Regions from separate parts of the Shewanella sp. SM29 genome, predicted to be linked through region 1. Evidence: predicted binding sites of a transcription regulator. Region 1 holds the regulator's gene; each other region holds the start of a gene.
The links. Region 1 encodes MetJ, which represses methionine synthesis genes. Its sites were predicted from a motif close to TAGACGTCTAGACGTCTA; they were not measured.
Positions count from the first base shown of each region.

Region 1 (6,389 bases):
TGAGTATCAATCCACTGCAAACCCACCTCGGCCTTGAGCTCTGGGCCGCTGTTGTCTAAGGATGCCACATATCTGAGCACCTTATTTTGCTCCGCCGCCGCACCATACTGTTGCAGCAGATCGGCATCTAACTCGGCAATGCGGGTGAGAAATTGATCTAAGGGAATATCCGCCAAAGCGGCTGGTACGAGTGAGCGCAGCTCAATATCTTCAAGCTCGATTTCAAGGCCAATCTCACGGGCTAAGATAAGCAGTTTACGCTGCATATCACGGCCGGAGAGATCGTCGCGGGGATCGGGTTCAGTAATACCTAAGCCTCTGGCTTCAATCACTAATTCTGAAAATGGCTTACTAGTATCGTATTTCTCAAACAACCAACACAAGGTGCCGGAGAAAATCCCGCCCACCGCTTCAACGCTATCACCGCTGTTACGCAGATCATTTAGCGCATGTTGGATAGGTAAACCAGCGCCACAGCTGGCGTTATAGCGCCAAAACAAACGACGATTACCCAGTTGCTGCTTTAACTCTCGATAGAAAGGCAGTGGACCCGAGCCCGCAAGTTTATTCGCGCTCACCACATGGATGCCACGCTCGAACAGTTCTGGATATTGCAGCGTCAAACTGGCGCTGGCACTGATATCTAAGGCCACCAGCTCATCGCAGTTAACTTGCTCTAATTGCTCGAATAAATGTTCATACTGCCAAGGCGTGGCTTCAGTATTAAACTCTGTTTGCCACGCGGCAAGATTAATCCCAGTGGATTTAATCAAGGCTTTACTCGAACTGACCAAACCGACTAACTCAACACTGGCTTCGAGTTCATGGTCCAATGATGGTGAAACCGACTTAAACAGATCGATCCAAGCCTCACCGATATTACCCACACCGAGCAGCAGGACACCAATGCGTTTACGCGGGCCAGCGCAGCGGCGGTGAACTTTTTGGGTTAACAGATTCACCTGTGACTGGGGCACTAACGTCACTAAACTTAAATCGCCACTGAACAAAGGTTTAGCATCACGGCTCAGTAAACGGGCGAAGCTGCGGCGATAATGTTCGGCGTCGGCACTCACTAATGCGACTAAACCAAAATCTGTGTTGATCTGCTGATCACTGATCCCTAATGCTTCTGCCTCGGCATCGAGTAATCTTTGAACTTGTTTTTGATTCTCAGCGGTATAGGCAAGTTCAACCCTTTGATGGGCAGAGGTCCAATGGGCCAATGGCGTTAAACCCGCGGCGATCAATAAATCTAATAAACGGGTTAACTCACCCGTGAGTTTAAAGCCGAACAGGACAACAGCATTGAGATTAGTCACCACAGGCGCGCTCGCCGACGAACTGTGGGGCGCGATTAAGGTAAAGTCGGTGTGGGACGCATAACTTGAACGCACCGCTAAGCTCACTTCGGTATTGAATAACGGCTGCAAAGTGCGCGAATGCAATACTGGCGAGCCTAAACGCGCTAGGCGATCGGCTTCGGCAAGTGACATGCTTTTCAGTAACTTGGCATCGTTGATTTTATTAGGATCGGCGTTGAACACCCCTTCCACATCGGTCCAAATGGTCACGCGCTCGATATCAGCGAGACTCGCAATCAGGCTGGCGCTAAAATCTGAACCATTACGACCAAGTAACAAGGTATCGCCACGCTCGTTAGCGCAGATAAAGCCGGTGATCACCAGCCGTTCATTTGGGTGGGCGGCTAATAGGGCTTGTACTTTAGCGCGGGATTCTTGTACCCGAATTTGCGGCACAGCGGCTTCATCGGCCACTAAAATTGAACAGGCATCCACATGGCTTGCCGCCACGCCCGATTCACGCAGCAGCGCCGCCATCAGGCGTGCCGACCAACGTTCGCCAAAGCTTACCACATGGTTAATTTGGTAATCGTTGCGGGTATCTAAGGACAATAAGCTGATGAGCTGCGCTTTATCAGTGGCCAAACGCTCACGCAGATCTCGGGCTTGTTCATTCGACAACAACTGCTCAATCAACCCCTGTTGGTAACTGATCAGCACTTGTAACTCTTCTTGCCATAGCTGACCCGCATCACGCAGCGCTAATAATTTATACAGGAAATTCGTGCTTTTACCCGCCGCAGAGACCACCACGAGATCATCACTATGACCGTGGGTTAACAGGATATGGGCGACTCGGCGATAACAATCGGCATCCGCTAAACTGGAGCCACCAAATTTATGTAAGTGACAACGTGCCATCTATTATTCCTCTACTGACAAGCCGCAACGGCGGCTAATCCTGCTTGAATATCTGCAACTAAATCGGCGGCATCTTCAATACCCACCGATAGACGCAATAGGGTGTCCTTAATACCAGCCTCGAAGCGCGCTTGCGGCTCCATGGCTCTGTGGGTCATAGTGGCGGGCACTGCCACTAAACTTTCGACGCCACCTAAACTTTCCGCCACGCTAAATAAGCTGAGTGCACCTAAAAAGGCCACCACTTCGGCCTCGCCGCCTTTGAGCTCAAAGCTCAGCATAGCGCCAAAGCCCTGTTGTTGCTTGGCCGCAATGGCGTGACCTGGATGATCCGCAAGACCGGGGTAATAGACTTTGCTCACCACAGGGCTTTGCGTTAATACCTCAATAATACGCTGGGCATTGGCTTGATGCTCGCGAATACGCACAGCTAAGGTACGTAGGCCGCGCAGGGTCAGATAACTGTCAAAGGCTGACCCCGTTAAGCCTAGAGTGTTCGACCACCAATGTAAGCTTTCGCCGATTTGCGCGTCTTTGGCGACCACAGCGCCGCCGACTACATCGCTGTGACCATTGATATATTTAGTGGTGGAGTGGATAACGATATCCGCGCCTAACAATAGGGGTTGTTGCAATATTGGCGATAAAAAAGTGTTATCGACCACCACCAGCGCGCTGACCTCATGGCTCGCCTTAGCAATGGCTTCGATATCTACCACACGCAATAACGGGTTCGATGGGGTTTCGAGCCACACCATCTTAGGATTCTGCGCAATGGCGGCGGCTAACGCTTGGCTGTCGGTTTGGTCGACCACAATGAGCTTAAACTGGCCTTTCTTCGCCAAGTTGGTAAATAAACGGTAGGAACCACCATAGCAATCATGGGGCACAACTAATAGGTCATCGGGGCCGAGCAAAGTAGTCACTAAGGTGATGGCCGCCATGCCAGTGCACGTCACTATGCCAGTGGCGCCCTTTTCTAATTGCGCTAATGCTTCGCCTAAAATGCAGCGCGTTGGGTTGCCTGAACGACTGTAATCGAATTCGCGGGGATTTTTATGACCATCAAAGGCGTAATTAGTCGACAAATAAATCGGTGGCACAACTGCACCATATTGAGTATCGCTTTCGATACCCTGACGCACTGCCAGTGTGGCTAATTGACGCTCTGCCATGGGTGGACTCCTAAATTCGATAGACTGATAGAGATGTCTGGACGTCTAAATGTACCTAAGCCCAACGCCATCGTCAATAGGCGTGAAGACGTTTAGACGTCTGAACATAAAGAAATCTGTTTGCAATCACAAAGAAATAGTAGCAATAATTTGACTGTTCTTTGTAAGGGTTTAAAATCTGCCCCGAATTTAGCGTTATAACAGGTGAGTCAATGACTGAATGGAATGGGGAATACATCAGCCCCTATGCTGAACATGGCAAGAAGAATGAACAAGTAAAAAAAATTACTGTGTCTATTCCGCTCAAAGTGCTTAAGGTCCTCACGGACGAACGTACTCGTCGTCAGGTCAATAATTTGCGTCACGCCACCAACAGCGAGCTGTTGTGTGAGGCATTTTTGCACGCCTACACTGGCCAGCCATTGCCCAACGATGAAGATCTGTCAAAAGACAACCCAGACAGCATTCCCGCCGAAGCCAAGTTGTTGATGGATCAAATGGGAATCGAGTGGGAAGACATGGAATAGCGACTCGTCGCTTTCAAAGTCATATCACAGTGCTCATCAATAGGGATCGTTAACGATCCCTTTTTGTTTATCCCCAAGCGACTTCAAACTTTAAATTTCACCATCTTGAGTTGGTTTGGGATATAGGAAATCCTATGTTTTCTATGATAGATCCACAGACACTCGCCTTAGCCTCGCTGGTCGTGTTTCTGGGCGCATTAACCCAAAGTCTTATTGGGTTTGGGCTTGCGGTTGTCGCCAGTCCTTTGCTGTATATCGTCGATCCACAACTTGTACCTGCGCCTGTTATTGCTATGGGTTTCTCCATCGCCCTGCTGACCTTAGTGCGTGAACGCGGTCACTTAGAATTCAATGGCTTGCAATATGCGCTCCTAGGTCGCGTGCCCGGCGGTTTTATCGGCGCGAGTCTGTTGCTGTTTGCGCCTCAACCCATACTCGGTTTATCCATCGCCGCCATTGTAACTGTCGCAGTGATCCTCAGCCTGTATAAATTCAGCCTGCCAGTGAATAAGAAAACCCTCTTCGGTGCGGGCGTGGTTTCAGGGATCTTCGGCAATATCGCCGCGATTGGTGGCCCACCGATGGCGATTTTGTTGGCAGGCAAAGATGCCTCGCAGTTTCGTGCTGCCCTGTCGGCCTTCTTCATTTTTAGCTCCATGATTGCATTGGTCATTTTAGCGATCACTGGCTTATTAGAATTAAAACATCTGTGGCTGTCGTTGATGCTGCTCCCCTCAGTGATTTTAGGTTACTTAGTCGCAGGACGATTAGTGGGCCGTGTCGATAAAGAGAAGACAAAGATGGCGACGTTAGTCCTGTGCAGTATCAGCGCCTTAGTGCTAACGGTGAAGTCGGTTATCGAGTTATTACCCCAATAAGCGTCCTGCTTGTACTGGCAAACCTTCTCACGATTCAAACAATAAAAAAGCACTGACATTGCTTATATATAGTACCTTGAACTATGTATATTGTGTATTAAGGCAGAGAAATCTGCCTTTTTATTTCACAATAAAAGCTTTAGCGCTATAGTGTATTGTATGTTTAATGTGTATAAAGGAATGAACCTTGTCATCGGTTAAAGTCAAAGCAACTATCGTAGAAGATAATACTGGCATTAAAAGTCAGCTCCCCATCTTGATCACCGAACAAGGTGAAGTTGGTTCAGTTACCGATTACTTGCTAAAGATGGAAGCTGATGGTGCTAGTAATGCTTTAATGAATGGTTTTATTCAAGCCACTTCTTTGCTCTTGGATTACATGGAAGCCAACAAAGGATTATTTGAAGATCCTAAAATGCTATTCCAAACCTTTGCTAAGCGTCTTTACACAGGCACCATCGGTGAAGATGGTTTAGATCCCTCTGGCTTGTACTGGGTGCCAAGCTCAACTGATAACGTCAATAAACATATTCATCGATTAACGGCATTTACTGATTGGCTGGCTAACAAGCATGGCGCAGAGCCAATGAACCCTTTGCGAGATGCCACACCTCATGAGCAACGCCTTAATTACGCTGCTTGGTATCGAAAAAACCAAAATGACTTCCTTGGACATATTGAAGATAAAACTGTTAACAAAACCATCCGTAAAGCTCGCACAATGAAAGGACGTACTCCATTGACGAAAGCCGAAGACGATGCTTTAGCATTCCCAGATAAGCATTGGGAATCATTCTATAAAGATGGTATTGGCGGAGCAAAAGATCCGCGAGTTGCGCTGAGAGATAAGCTTATGCTGCTCTTGATGCACGGTGGCGGTTTGCGTGAAAGTGAAGCTATTATGCTGTGGGTGACTGATGTACTTGAAGATCCGTATGACCCTGAAAAAGCGATAGTTCGAATTTACAACGAAGTCGATGGTAAAGCACCCGAAAGTTGGCGTAGTCGCTCAGGCACAAAAACCAGAGAAGCCTATTTACAAGAAAAATACGCTCGTATACCACGCAAACGAATGAAAGGCACGGCATACGTTGGCTGGAAAACAAGAGTTGTAGACCATCGAGATAACTACATACAAGTTCAGTGGTTTCCAACGGATTATGGCAAGGTTTTTATGTCACTGTGGAAGAGTTACCAAAAATATCGAGCCAGTATTGACTGCCATCACCCCTATGCGTTCATTTCATTCCATCACAGCGCCCTTGGAAACCCATACACTTTGAATGCGTTTCACCAAAGCTATGCGGCGGGATTAAGGCGCATTGGCTTAGAGCCAAACAAATCGGAAGGGTTAGACCCGCACGGTCATCGTCATAGCTATGGCAGACGCTTAGAGCGTTCAGGACTTAACCCGTTGGTGATACGACGATGTATGCACCATAAATCACTGGAGTCTCAAGTTCCCTACACAGGTAAAGGGCAGCAGGAAATCTCCGATGAACTCAACAAGGCCACGCTACAACTGGCAAATCCTGAGTCCAAAGTAAAATCGCTAGATTGGAAAGAGTTGGTCGAGCACGGTTT
Region 1 covers NZ_JAKKRN010000018.1:55,220-61,608, forward strand. The annotation lists gene L5L77_RS13695 (bifunctional aspartate kinase/homoserine dehydrogenase II) at 1-2,225, opposite strand, end outside; gene metB (cystathionine gamma-synthase) at 2,237-3,400, opposite strand; gene metJ (met regulon transcriptional regulator MetJ) at 3,613-3,927, shown strand; gene L5L77_RS13710 (sulfite exporter TauE/SafE family protein) at 4,062-4,805, shown strand; gene gmtY (gamma-mobile-trio recombinase GmtY) at 4,993-6,389, shown strand, end outside.

Region 2 (6,389 bases), on a different contig from region 1:
CTGTTAGTTTGGATTGCGGAAAGTTTCACCTAAGCGGCGCTCCTATCGAGTCCAAACCTTTATAAAAAAAGGTTGTGCACATTGTCATCTGCTCCCTCGAGTCACCCGCTCGAGAACTAAGGCTGCACGCAGCGATAACAGAAATAGGCAGGTCTCCTGACTTGTAGAAAAGAAGGAGCTAGGCTCTAGAATCTAGGTGCTTCTTTAAACTACTCACAGTTGCGGGCACAGTTCGGGCTGACTGACGAGCAGCTCCCCGATTCCCTATTATGTTTGGGTTGATATGCTCTTTGTTAACAACGCCACTGTGAATAAAAACAACGGAGCGATTCGAACAAAGAGAGTCTATTCCCAACACCTATTTCTGCGACGTTATCACTCATTGCGCATGTAATACGCTATCTCGTTCAAACGTCAGGGAAAAGCATTATCCTACATCTATCCCATTAGGCAATGCTGTTTAAATCAGAATATTTTCATATCAGCTTATTCTCGCCAAACGATCACGCCTACATGATAGCGCCTAGGTCGTGAAATAAGGCCTCAACACCTGCGCCCACTCGGCCAATCTAAACGCCAATAGCAGGCACCCTGTTCATCTTGCAGCACATTAATGCTCACCACGGCCGCCACGGGTAAATCGAGTTGACTATAAAACCCTACCGCCCGTTCAACTCCTAAGGCACGCGCCATTAAGTGACGGATCACCCCGCCGTGGGTCACGACCCACACTTGAGTGGCAGGCATATTATCAGCGGTTTCATTAATGGCACTGTTTTCATTACCCATTTTATGTGAGTCAAGGGTCAATCGTTCAAACTCGGCGGCGAGTATCTGGTCAATCGTCCCATTCACCCGCGACTCAAAACTTGCCATAGTTTCACCATTGGGCAGCGGATTTTGCCAAGGGTTTTGCCAATACGCCGCTAAGTGTTCGCCCTCTTGTTGATACAGGTCATCGAGCCGACAACCGTCCCAATCACCAAAATCAATTTCCTGTAAACCCGACAAACACTGCGCCTGCAATGGCCTTGACTCAGATATCAGTGCCGCCGTCGAATGCAGCTCGGCGGCAAAAGCGTGGGCAAAATCGGCGCAGCGGCGTGAAGTCGAGCTATAAATCGCGCTACACACGCTGGCCTGTGACTCAACTGCTGCCGACATTTGTTGCCAACCCTTTTTGCTTAAAGGCATATCCACACGACCCCGCAAAATAGCGCCGCCTTCACACTCACCGTGGCGCAACAATAACAATCGAACTTGTTTCATATATGCCTTTTTAGTTAGGGGCTAGATACTAGGAACTCAAGCCAAGGGCCTAAATTCTTGATTCTCGATTCTCGCTCCTAATGCCTTTGACTTTCATCTTGCCCTGACAATCATAAGTCGCGTATTATGGACGTCTATACGTTTAAATGTCCAAAAAAAATTTTAAGAACAAGTATTCAAAAAATGTCGGCTGACGACAATAAAATGCACTTAGCATAACAATGGCCGATTTTTGGACTTAACTTAGCTGTATTTAAGGTAACTATTTATGACGATACCCTCTACTAAAGCCAGCCAGATATTGGCAGACATACGCAAACAGCTTGCAGAGCGCATTCTGATCTTAGACGGTGCCATGGGCACTATGATCCAAGGCTACAAGCTGGAAGAAGAGGACTATCGCGGCGAACGTTTTAAAGATTGGCATACGGATGTCAAAGGTAACAACGACCTTTTGGTCTTGTCACAGCCTCACATCATCAAACAAATTCACACCGACTACTTAAACGCCGGTGCCGACATCATTGAAACCAACACCTTTAACGCCACCACCATCGCCATGGCCGACTACGACATGCAGTCGCTGTCCGCCGAAATTAACTTAGTCGGCGCGCGCCTCGCCCGTGAAGCCTGTGATGCAGCCTTTGCTGCCACAGGCATTCCACGCTACGTAGCCGGTGTGTTAGGCCCCACTAACCGTACGTGTTCGATTAGCCCTGATGTGAACGACCCAGGCTATCGCAACGTCAGCTTCGATGAGTTAGTGACTGCTTACAAAGAATCCACTAAGGCGCTGATTGAGGGCGGCGCGGATATCATTATGGTCGAGACCATATTCGATACCTTAAACGCCAAAGCCGCGCTGTTTGCGATTGAATCCGTATTTGATGACTTATTTGGTCAGCATTCTAAAGACAGATTGCCGATCATGATTTCGGGCACCATTACCGATGCCTCTGGTCGCACACTGACTGGCCAAACGACCGAAGCCTTTTACAATTCCCTTCGCCATATCAAGCCCTTATCTATCGGTCTTAACTGTGCACTTGGGCCAAAAGAATTGCGCCCCTATGTGGAAGAATTATCCCGCATCAGTGAGTGTTATGTGTCGGCGCATCCGAATGCAGGCCTGCCGAACGAGTTTGGCGGTTACGATGAAACCCCAGAGGACATGGCGAACGTGATCGAAGATTGGGCGCGCGAAGGCATGCTCAATATTATCGGTGGTTGTTGTGGTAGTACGCCTGAACATATCCGCGTGATCCGCGAAGCGGTGAGCCGTCACGATCCACGTATTTTGCCGGACATTCCAGTCGCTTGCCGCTTGGCAGGTTTGGAACCACTGACTATCGACGCCCAATCCCTGTTCGTTAACGTGGGTGAGCGCACCAACGTTACAGGTTCAGCCAAGTTTTTAAAGTTGATCAAAGAAGGCAAGTTTGAGCAGGCGCTCGATGTCGCCCGCGAGCAGGTTGAAAGCGGCGCGCAAATCATCGACATCAACATGGACGAAGGCATGCTCGATGGCGCCGAGATCATGCACAAGTTTTTAAACTTGATTGCCTCTGAGCCCGACATCAGCCGCGTACCTATTATGATCGACTCCTCTAAGTGGGAAGTCATCGAAGCTGGCCTCAAATGTATTCAAGGCAAGGGCATAGTTAACTCGATTTCCCTTAAAGAAGGCGAAGCCAAGTTTATCGAGCAAGCAACACTGGTGAAACGCTACGGCGCGGCGGCCATTATCATGGCATTCGACGAGCAAGGTCAGGCCGATACTAAAGCGCGTAAAATCGAAATCTGTACCCGCGCCTATCGGGTGCTGGTCGACAAGGTCGGCTTTCCGCCAGAAGACATCATCTTCGACCCGAATATTTTCGCCATCGCCACGGGTATCGATGAACACGACAACTATGCCGTCGATTTTATTGATGCCATTAAAGCGATTAAAGCCACCCTGCCCCACGCGATGATTTCGGGCGGTGTGTCGAACGTGTCGTTCTCGTTCCGCGGTAACAACCCAGTGCGCGAAGCGATTCACGCGGTATTCCTGTACCACGCCATCAAAGTCGGCATGGACATGGGGATTGTCAACGCGGGCCAGTTAGCCATTTACGACGATATCGATCCTGAGCTTAAAGTGCGGGTCGAAAACGTGGTGCTTAACTTGCCCTGCCCAGTTGAAGGCTCAAGCAATACCGAGCAGTTACTTGAAATCGCAGAGAAATTCCGCGGTGATGGCGCGCAGGTCGGTAAGAAAGAAGATTTAGAATGGCGCAGCTGGCCGGTGAGCCAACGCTTATCCCATGCGCTCGTCAAAGGCATTACCGAATTTATCGATGAAGATACCGAAGCCGCTCGCCAAGAAGCAAAACGTCCGCTGGATGTGATTGAAGGCGCCTTGATGGACGGCATGAACGTGGTCGGCGACTTGTTCGGCTCGGGCAAGATGTTCCTGCCGCAGGTGGTGAAATCGGCGCGGGTGATGAAAAAAGCCGTGGCTTACTTAAACCCCTATATCGAGCTGGAAAAGGTCGAAGGCCAATCTAACGGCAAGATTTTGATGGTGACGGTAAAAGGTGACGTGCACGATATCGGCAAAAATATCGTCGGCGTGGTGCTCGCCTGTAACGGTTTTGAGGTATTCGATTTAGGTGTGATGGTGTCGGTGGAGCGAATTCTCGATGCAGTGAAAGAACACAATATCGATATCATCGGCATGTCGGGCCTCATCACGCCGAGTCTGGACGAGATGGTGCATAACGTGAAAACCTTCCACCGCGAAGGCTTAACCATTCCGGCGATTATCGGCGGCGCGACTTGCTCTAAAATCCACACAGCGGTAAAGATTGCGCCCCATTATCCCCATGGCGCCATTTATATCGCCGATGCGTCCCGCGCCGTGCCTATGGTGAGTAAGCTCATCAACAACGAGACACGCCAAGCGACCATAGACGAAACCTATGCTGAATACGACGACATGCGTACTAAGCGTCTATCCCAAGCCAAGCGCAAAGAGATAGTGTCACTCGAAGCGGCCCGTGAAAACCGCTGCCAACACGATTGGGCCAACTACACCCCGTTCACGCCAAACGTGCTCGGTCGCCAAATATTTGATAATTATCCATTAGAAGACTTAGTCGAGCGTATCGACTGGACACCATTTTTCCGCTCGTGGGAATTGCACGGCCATTACCCTGAGATCCTTACCGATAAAGTCGTCGGCGTCGAGGCGCAAAAGCTGTTCGCCGATGGTCAGGCCATGCTCAAACAAATCATCGAAGAAAAGTGGCTCACTGCAAAAGCGGTTATCGGCTTATTCCCCGCCAATACCGTCAATTACGACGACATTGAGCTGTATACCGATGAGTCGCGCACCACAATTGAAATGACCACACATCACCTGCGGATGCAGCTTGAACGTGTCGGCAACGACAACTTCTGTCTATCTGACTTTGTTGCGCCAAAAGACTCAGGGGTCGCCGATTACATGGGCGGCTTTGCGGTGACCACAGGTCACGGCATAGACGAACATGTGGCACGTTTTGAAGCCAACCACGACGACTACAACGCCATCATGCTCAAATGCTTAGCCGACCGTTTGGCCGAAGCCTTTGCCGAGCGGATGCACGAACGCGTGCGTAAAGAATTTTGGGGTTATGCGGCCGATGAGCAGTTAAGCAACGAAGCCTTAATCCGTGAGAAATACAAAGGTATACGCCCCGCACCGGGTTACCCCGCATGCCCAGATCACACAGAAAAAGGCTTGTTATGGGACTTGCTCAAGCCCGATGAAACCATCGACTTGAACATCACCGAAAGCTACGCCATGTTCCCCACTGCGGCAGTATCGGGCTGGTATTTCGCCCACCCGAAATCGCGCTACTTTGGCGTGAGTAACATAGGCCGCGATCAAGTGGAAGATTATGCCAAGCGTAAAGGGATGACTGTAGCTGAGACGGAGAAGTGGCTGGCGCCAGTACTTGACTATGATCCCGAGTAATCATGTTTACTCAGTAATTTGCCCAAACTGAATTTAGGCAACTTTATAAATGGGCAAAGTTAAGGGGCGAGTTATCGCCCCTTATTTTTTACTTTAGAAAATTAAAATCAAAGTCGTGGGGCTTCACCCCACACCCGACCAAGGAGGACTGCTCGTCCTATCCTCCTTGGATTCTCCAAGACGCCCCTAGCGAAGTTACATGCATTGATTAGTGGCTTCGTGCTTATTCGAAAATAGCTAACGCTTCCGATGGGGCGTCCCTTCCCCCCGAAAGCTACGCAGACGTCCTGTCTGCGTCACGCTATTTTCTTCAACGCCCTTCAGCAACTTCGCAGGGGATCGGTGAACTTCTATGAGATTAGAGTTAACTTTTCGCATTGAAAGAGCGATGCCTGTCTTATATTTAAAATTACTACTCGTATTTAAACTTTAATATTACAAGCAGCTATAAAAGCTCTATAACTCTCTACACGTTTCCCATGTTCCGAAATAGGAGAGAATATAAAAAAATATGGATCGAAATTCACCTTGTCAGTTCTTAAGTCACCATTCCAATTTATAAAAGAAGTACTTCTAACTAAAATATCAGAAAATAATTTATCATTAAGCTCTTTAACTAATGTGTTGCATACTGTTGCAGCCTCTTGAATAACAGAAAAATCTAGTTTAATAGGTTTTTCTAAGTAAGAGCGAAATTCATCAAAACCCAGTGCAAGTGCATTTTTTGAACCTAACAACCCTGATCTGTGAACAACACAGTGTCTAAGTTGACAAACAAAATCGAAATTATCAAAAGCCGAAGATAATGCTGGAAATTTTTGCAAATTATTAAGGTTAATACCCGTAACGGATTTAATAGTTTCTTTTATATTTTTTGCGCAAGAAAAAGAGGCATCTTCAATTAATGCCTCTGGCAACAATACTCTATCGTGATGAAGTGCAGCACCATATGTTAATAGACAAGAATAACTTTGACGTTTTGACTCTAGATCTACGAGTAAAAGCTTTCGAATTAAACACCGACAATAGCTTTCTACTGATGATATAAACCCAAGCAAAACTAAATTACTCAGTTTATTCCACTCATCTTTACCTTCACCAACCAAAGAAACATGCC
Region 2 covers NZ_JAKKRN010000028.1:30,986-37,374, reverse strand. The annotation lists gene L5L77_RS17130 (ABC transporter ATP-binding protein) at 1-29, opposite strand, end outside; cobalamin riboswitch at 129-322, opposite strand; gene L5L77_RS17125 (histidine phosphatase family protein) at 544-1,269, opposite strand; gene metH (methionine synthase) at 1,538-5,272, shown strand; gene L5L77_RS17115 (hypothetical protein) at 5,695-6,389, opposite strand, start outside.
Region 2: metH (methionine synthase) is a predicted target of MetJ. The motif match lies at 1,397-1,414, and genes of this name have one in related genera.

Region 3 (6,389 bases), on a different contig from region 1:
CAACTGCAAGACCGTAAAAGCCAAATCAGTACAGAAGCATTCCATGAAGAGTTAAAAGAACCAGAAAAGCACTGATCTCGCATAAAACAGTAGTATTAATCTTTTCTCTACCCCATTAAGGAATTTAATCATAATAATGGTTAATTTTCCGCTCACAGTAATGTCCCTTTATTTAACCTAGGATTCATTACCGCAAAGACAAGAAGCCTGTTGTTGCACACTGGGTAAATGACATAGGTTGCTACAGTTAATTAAACCCCACAGCAGTTTCTCGCTGGCACAAACGCGTGCTTTTTTATCAAGAAAATGCAAACGCGATAGTCGATGTATTTCCCTTCACTTGTTATTGCATTGTTTAAAAATCAAATACTCTCTTCACAACAAATACGACTTAACTACTAGGACAACTAGGCTAGACCCCTTAAATAAAAACACGTCAATAAACATATAAAATCTATTTAATCAATACGATATTAATACAGCCATCATTTACCTTCCGTTAATCCTTTCTAGAATAAATACCCGTTTGGCCAATTGCGACATATTAACGGGACTCGTATCTTCAGGTCTGAATTTGGGATGCAAGTTGCTTTAAGCAGCCCAAGATATTTGATGCAAGGAGTCACCCGTGCCAAATACCTCTATACGCTTTTTGGTGCCGCTGATCTTGCTCTGTAGTTGTATGACTTCAGCACAAGAGCTGAATGTCAACGAGTTACCCGTAACCCTTCAGGCATTACTGGAACGTTCCGGTCGCGATAACCTTATCGAGCTGGTTCAACAAGGCACTGCCAACCAAGGATTACTGTTCCAGTCAGGCAGCGATAACAAGGCCGATGTAACACAAGTGGGCAATGATAACGATGCGCTAATCACACAGATTGGTTCAAACAATGAAGTCCAACTACTGCAAGTCGGCAGTCAAAATACGGCTTCAGTGACACAAATTGGCAATGACAATCTCGTGCAACTGAACCAACTAGGAAGCGGCAACTTTTCGATTCAACAGATTGCGGACGGTGCTGCAATCTCAATAACTCAATATTAAACAGGGAGCGTCACATGAAATCACAAGCTAAAAAATCACTTATTGCTTTGGCCATTGCAACAGGTTTAAGCGGTCAAGCTTTTGCTGCCAGTACAGTGAGCGAAATTAGCGTAGTACAGTCAGGCCAAGCCCAAGACACTTTAGTCTCACAAACGGGTGGCCTTAACGCTGCTGCGGTTGTGCAAACAGGTACAGCTCAAACCGCAACTGTCATCCAAGACGGTGTGTGGCATGAAGCGGCTATTAATTCAACGGGTGATGATAACAAGGTCCAAATAACGCAACAAGTTGACTGGCATGTGGCAAGTGCAAATGTTGTAGGTGACAACAACAATGTAAATGTGTCGCAAAATGGTTTCTTTAACCAAAGCAGTAGCGATGTTACTGGCAACGATAACACGGTATTCGTTAACCAATTAGGCGAAGTCAACGAAAGCCAAGTTGAAATCACTGGCGCTGAAAACAGCGTGTTTGTTGAGCAAGAAGGCGACGCAAACTTTGCAGTTTTTCGCGTTGAAGGCAGCAACAACGACGGTAAAATCACACAAATCGGTGACAACAACCAAGCAGGTTTAATCGCTCTCGACTTAACCGCTAACGTGGGTAACAACAACGACGTTTCTGTTAATCAAGCGGGTAACAATAACTTTGGCGCAGCGAAAGGTATTGCAGGTAATGACAACACAGTAGACATGGTCCAAAAAGGTGATAACCATGTTGGCTTCGTTTACGCACTGGCCGGCAGCGATAACGATATTTCAATGGATCAAAAAGGTAACGGCAACACGGCTTATCTTGCGATGACTACGGGTGATGACAACAGTGTCGATATTACTCAAAATGGCAGCGGCAACACTATCGGTGATACTTTAGTGGCCGATATCCAAGGTGATGATAACGATATTACTATCACTCAAAAAGGCGATGTCAACGGTGCGGAGTTCCAAGTATGGGGCGATAGCAACGACGTTGACTTGAAACAAAAAGGCGATGCGAACTTCGCGACCTTTGGTGCATACGGTGCAGATAATGACTTCGATTTATCTTCTAAAGGCGATAACAACGAAATCATTGCCTTCGCTGATGGTGAAGATAACAGCATTGAAGTCAGCCAAGAAGGCGATGAGAACTTTGCTTATGTAGATGCCGTGGGTAGCGATAACGAAGTTGATGTTGAGCAAGATGGCGCTGAGAACGAAACATTGATTTCTGTTACTGGCAACAACAATGCCGATGTCAGCGCACTTCAAAGTGGCGATCTTAACGTTATTGACCTGATTATTGAAGGTGATGAAAACACCGCGCAAATTACTCAATCAGGTAAAGGTAACTGGGTAGGCGGCGATAGCGACACTTCATTTGCTTCAAATTCATTTGGCGTTAGCGGTGACAATAACAGCCTGTCAATCACTCAAACGGGTAATGACAACTTAGTGTTAGGTTCTCAAGCAGGCACTAACAACAGCATCAACGTGAACCAATCAGGCAATATGAACGTTGCCACTGTAGTGCAATACTAATCAATACTGTTAAACCACCACAGCTAAACTCTTTGGTGGTTTATAAAATGGGTGTTAAACAAAAAGCGGGAATGTTTAAATAAACATTCCCGCTTTTCTATGTTGATATGCCAGCAATCATTAACCACTCACAGCGAAAAGCTAACGACCAATATCTTTAACTGACTAACTGCACAGCTCAAAGTGAGTTTGATAGGTTTGCGCCCAACGTAAAAGCTCAACCCGATTACGAGACTGGGTCTTGCGGAAAATAGAAGAAATATGCGCCTTCACTGTATGTTCGCTGATACATAACCTATGAGCGATTTCTTTATTCCTCGCACCACTCGATACGAATTGAATGATAGTGCGTTCACGGGATGTCAGCATCTGCAGCATAGCCACAGTATCAGAGGGCATTTCATTATTACCTTCTAACTTTTGTACGACACGGCGGAACATTTTGCTTAGCAAAGTTCTATCGTACCAAAGTTCCTCTGCCACCATTTTACGTAAACCCGTTAACATCAGATCCATACGTTGATCGGCAAATAAAATACCTCGAATGCCGAGTAACATTGCAGATTCTTGGTCTAAGGAGTCTCGCTCAACTTGATACAGCGCCACAGGAAAATGTGACACTAATCGCGAAGCTAACAGAGGTATCCCTTTGTTATCTAATGCTGAACCTTTTTGGGTGATCAGATAAAAACTACGGCGACTCTTGTCTAAATCCAGTTCAGCCGCATGCTTTACTATTCGCGTTTTCAAACCTATGGATTCAGCGAGTAACGCTAAATGACATGGCGCGGCCATTTGGTGTAAAAAAACCAATTCATTAATTGTGCTCAATGACTCTCCTCCCTGAAAAGTATTCTCTATTGCAAAATGGTATGTTTGACTCGTCTTTTTAGTTAGATTTTTCAACATTCCATTAACCTAGTTAATTCTGACTAGTTAACGATTGAAAAACATCACCCAAATGTACTATTCCCTGTTTAATGCTAGTAGGTTCGACTAACTCACCACAATAAAATGGAATAACAGTCAAAAATACCGTTTTACTTGGCCAACGCCCAGCACCTAATACTTTCCAACTATGACGTTATCAATCCAAAGTTGCAACACAAAGAAAACACAATAACAACACTAAAGTATGACAACTCAATGTCATCACACTCACACCATATATTTCAGGGAAGAAAGTCTTACAACTCAAACAGAGAGCATCACCCACTTTTAGCCGCTAAATCCTCTGCTTGAGTCTCGCGATTTGTTTATCTTGAAAACGAGACAGTAAAGCTAACGCGACAATTGCGCCAATGAGGGCAAGAAACATGTCGGATTGGGTATCCCATACATAGCCTTGAGTCCCTAAAAAGGCTTCAGCCCCTTCGCCGGTTGCCACGGCAACCCACCATTCGATCAGTTCATAAAACGCCGAAAATGCGAGCACAAAACAAGTAGCAAGAAACGCGCACCAAGCCCCAGGTTTGACAGCTTGATTACGCAACATAATTTCACGGGCGAGCATGGCTGGGATAAAACCTTGCGCAAAATGACCCACTTTATCGTAATTATTACGTTCTGAACCCATCCAATCCGCAATCGTGTCGAATAACGGCACTTCAGCGTAAGTATAATGAGCACCTACAAACAACACACAGCAGTGTATTAAGACGAGAAAATACACTAGAGGTGTTAGTGGAAAACGTTTGCGAGTAAAGAATAAAATCGGTACAGCAATCAATGCAGGTAAGGCTTCGAGCCACCATGTGAAAGGATCTGCGGGTTTTATCGCCGACCACACCAAAACTGAGAGGTAAATACCGCACCATGCGATTTTGTTATTCAATGTTTCTTCCTCTTATGCGATATTGTTCTAAATTTAGAATATTAACTTTAGCCATCTAGCCCTCCACACTGAGCAAAAAAAGTGCTATTTTGGTGGGTGAAGGTTGTGAGCATATCATAAGAAACATTTCTATTAATTAGAGGGTACCCATATCATGGCGAAACATTCGCTGGACAAGGATAAGATCAAGATCCTGCTGTTGGAAGGCGTCCACCAATCTGCGGTCGATGTATTTGAACGTGCGGGATACACCAATATCGAATACCACAAAGCTTCCTTAAGCGATGAAGCCTTACTTGAGTCCATTAAAGATGCGCATTTTGTGGGACTTCGTTCGCGTACCCAATTAACTGCAGAGGTGCTGAAACGTGCCGAGAAGTTAATCGCGATAGGATGTTTCTGTATTGGAACCAACCAAGTTGACCTTGCCACCGCCGAATCCCTTGGTATCCCAGTATTTAACGCTCCCTTCTCAAACACTCGCAGTGTTGCAGAACTCGTGATTGGCGAAATCATTATGTTGATGCGGGGTATCCCTGAACGCAACGCTATCGCTCACCGTGGCGGCTGGATGAAAACCGCAGCGGGCAGCTATGAAGTGCGTGGTAAAACCTTAGGTGTAATTGGTTACGGCCATATTGGTACTCAACTTGGCATTCTGGCGGAAACCTTAGGTATGCGCGTCGTGTTCTTCGATATCGAAGACAAACTGCCACTAGGTAACGCACAACAAGTCCATTCGTTGGAACTCCTATTAGCACAAGCTGATGTAGTAAGCTTACATGTCCCTGAAACTCCACAAACAAAAGACATGATAGGCGCTGCCGAGTTTGCAGCAATGAAAAAGGGCAGCATCTTTATCAACGCATCACGCGGTACTGTAGTCGATATTGAAGCTTTAACCGTTGCGTTAAAAGAACGTCACCTCGCAGGTGCAGCAATCGATGTATTCCCCGTTGAACCACAATCGAATGACGATGAATTTATCAGTCCTCTACGCGGTTTAGACAATGTTCTACTCACGCCGCATGTGGGCGGTAGCACGGCCGAAGCCCAAGAAAACATTGGTATCGAAGTCGCGGGTAAGCTCGCTAAATACTCAGACAACGGCTCAACCGTTTCTGCGGTTAACTTCCCTGAAGTGTCATTACCAACGCATAAAGGCACCTCGCGCTTGCTGCATATTCACCAAAACCGTCCGGGCGTGTTGATCAAGATCAACCAAGCCTTCTCGGAAAAAGGCATCAACATCGCCGCCCAATATTTGCAGACCACCGCAGAAATTGGTTATGTCGTGATGGAAGTAGACACAACTCAAGCGGAAGAAGCCTTAGTTGAACTCAAAGCCATTGAAGGTACATTGCGTACTCGCGTGCTGTTTTAAACTTTAAACTCCACTCGCTTTAAGCCTATCGACTAAAGCACACATATTAAGGCGCACAGATCATTCACAGATATGTGCGCCTTATGCTTTTGAGCCAACTGGAATTCCGTTACAATCTAGCCTCTCACATCGTCTTCATTTTCAGGATCTCGCTATGACTATTTCAGTTTCTACGCCCCATTGGGATCTGGACGCTACCTTGCCTCCACTTATGCTTGCCAACTTATCTCATTTGGGCCTCATCAAAGTCGTTGGAGAACAAGGCCGCAGTTTTATCCATGGCCAAGTGACCACAGACATCAGCTCATTGGCCACAGATCAATGGCGCTGGGGCGCGCATTGCGATCCTAAAGGTAAAATGCTGGCCAGTTTCAGAACCTTTGCCATTCAAGATGCACTCTTTATGTTGATGCCAAAGGATGCCATCGAAGTCGATTTACCCCAGTTACAAAAATATGCCGTTTTTAGTAAAGCCACCCTAAGCAATGCATCCGCTGAGTGGACTCTGCTCGGGGTTGCCGGTGAACAGGCAAGCCAATTCGTGAACAAACATTTTGGTGACATTCAGCAAGAGCTCACACTCATTGAAAATGGTGCGATTTT
Region 3 covers NZ_JAKKRN010000029.1:14,083-20,471, reverse strand. The annotation lists gene L5L77_RS17305 (DUF4124 domain-containing protein) at 1-75, shown strand, start outside; gene L5L77_RS17300 (curlin) at 629-1,048, shown strand; gene L5L77_RS17295 (curlin) at 1,063-2,568, shown strand; gene L5L77_RS17290 (helix-turn-helix transcriptional regulator) at 2,734-3,399, opposite strand; gene L5L77_RS17285 (DUF2238 domain-containing protein) at 3,794-4,402, opposite strand; gene serA (phosphoglycerate dehydrogenase) at 4,557-5,786, shown strand; gene ygfZ (tRNA-modifying protein YgfZ) at 5,941-6,389, shown strand, end outside.
Region 3: serA (phosphoglycerate dehydrogenase) is a predicted target of MetJ. The motif match lies at 4,451-4,468, and genes of this name have one in related genera.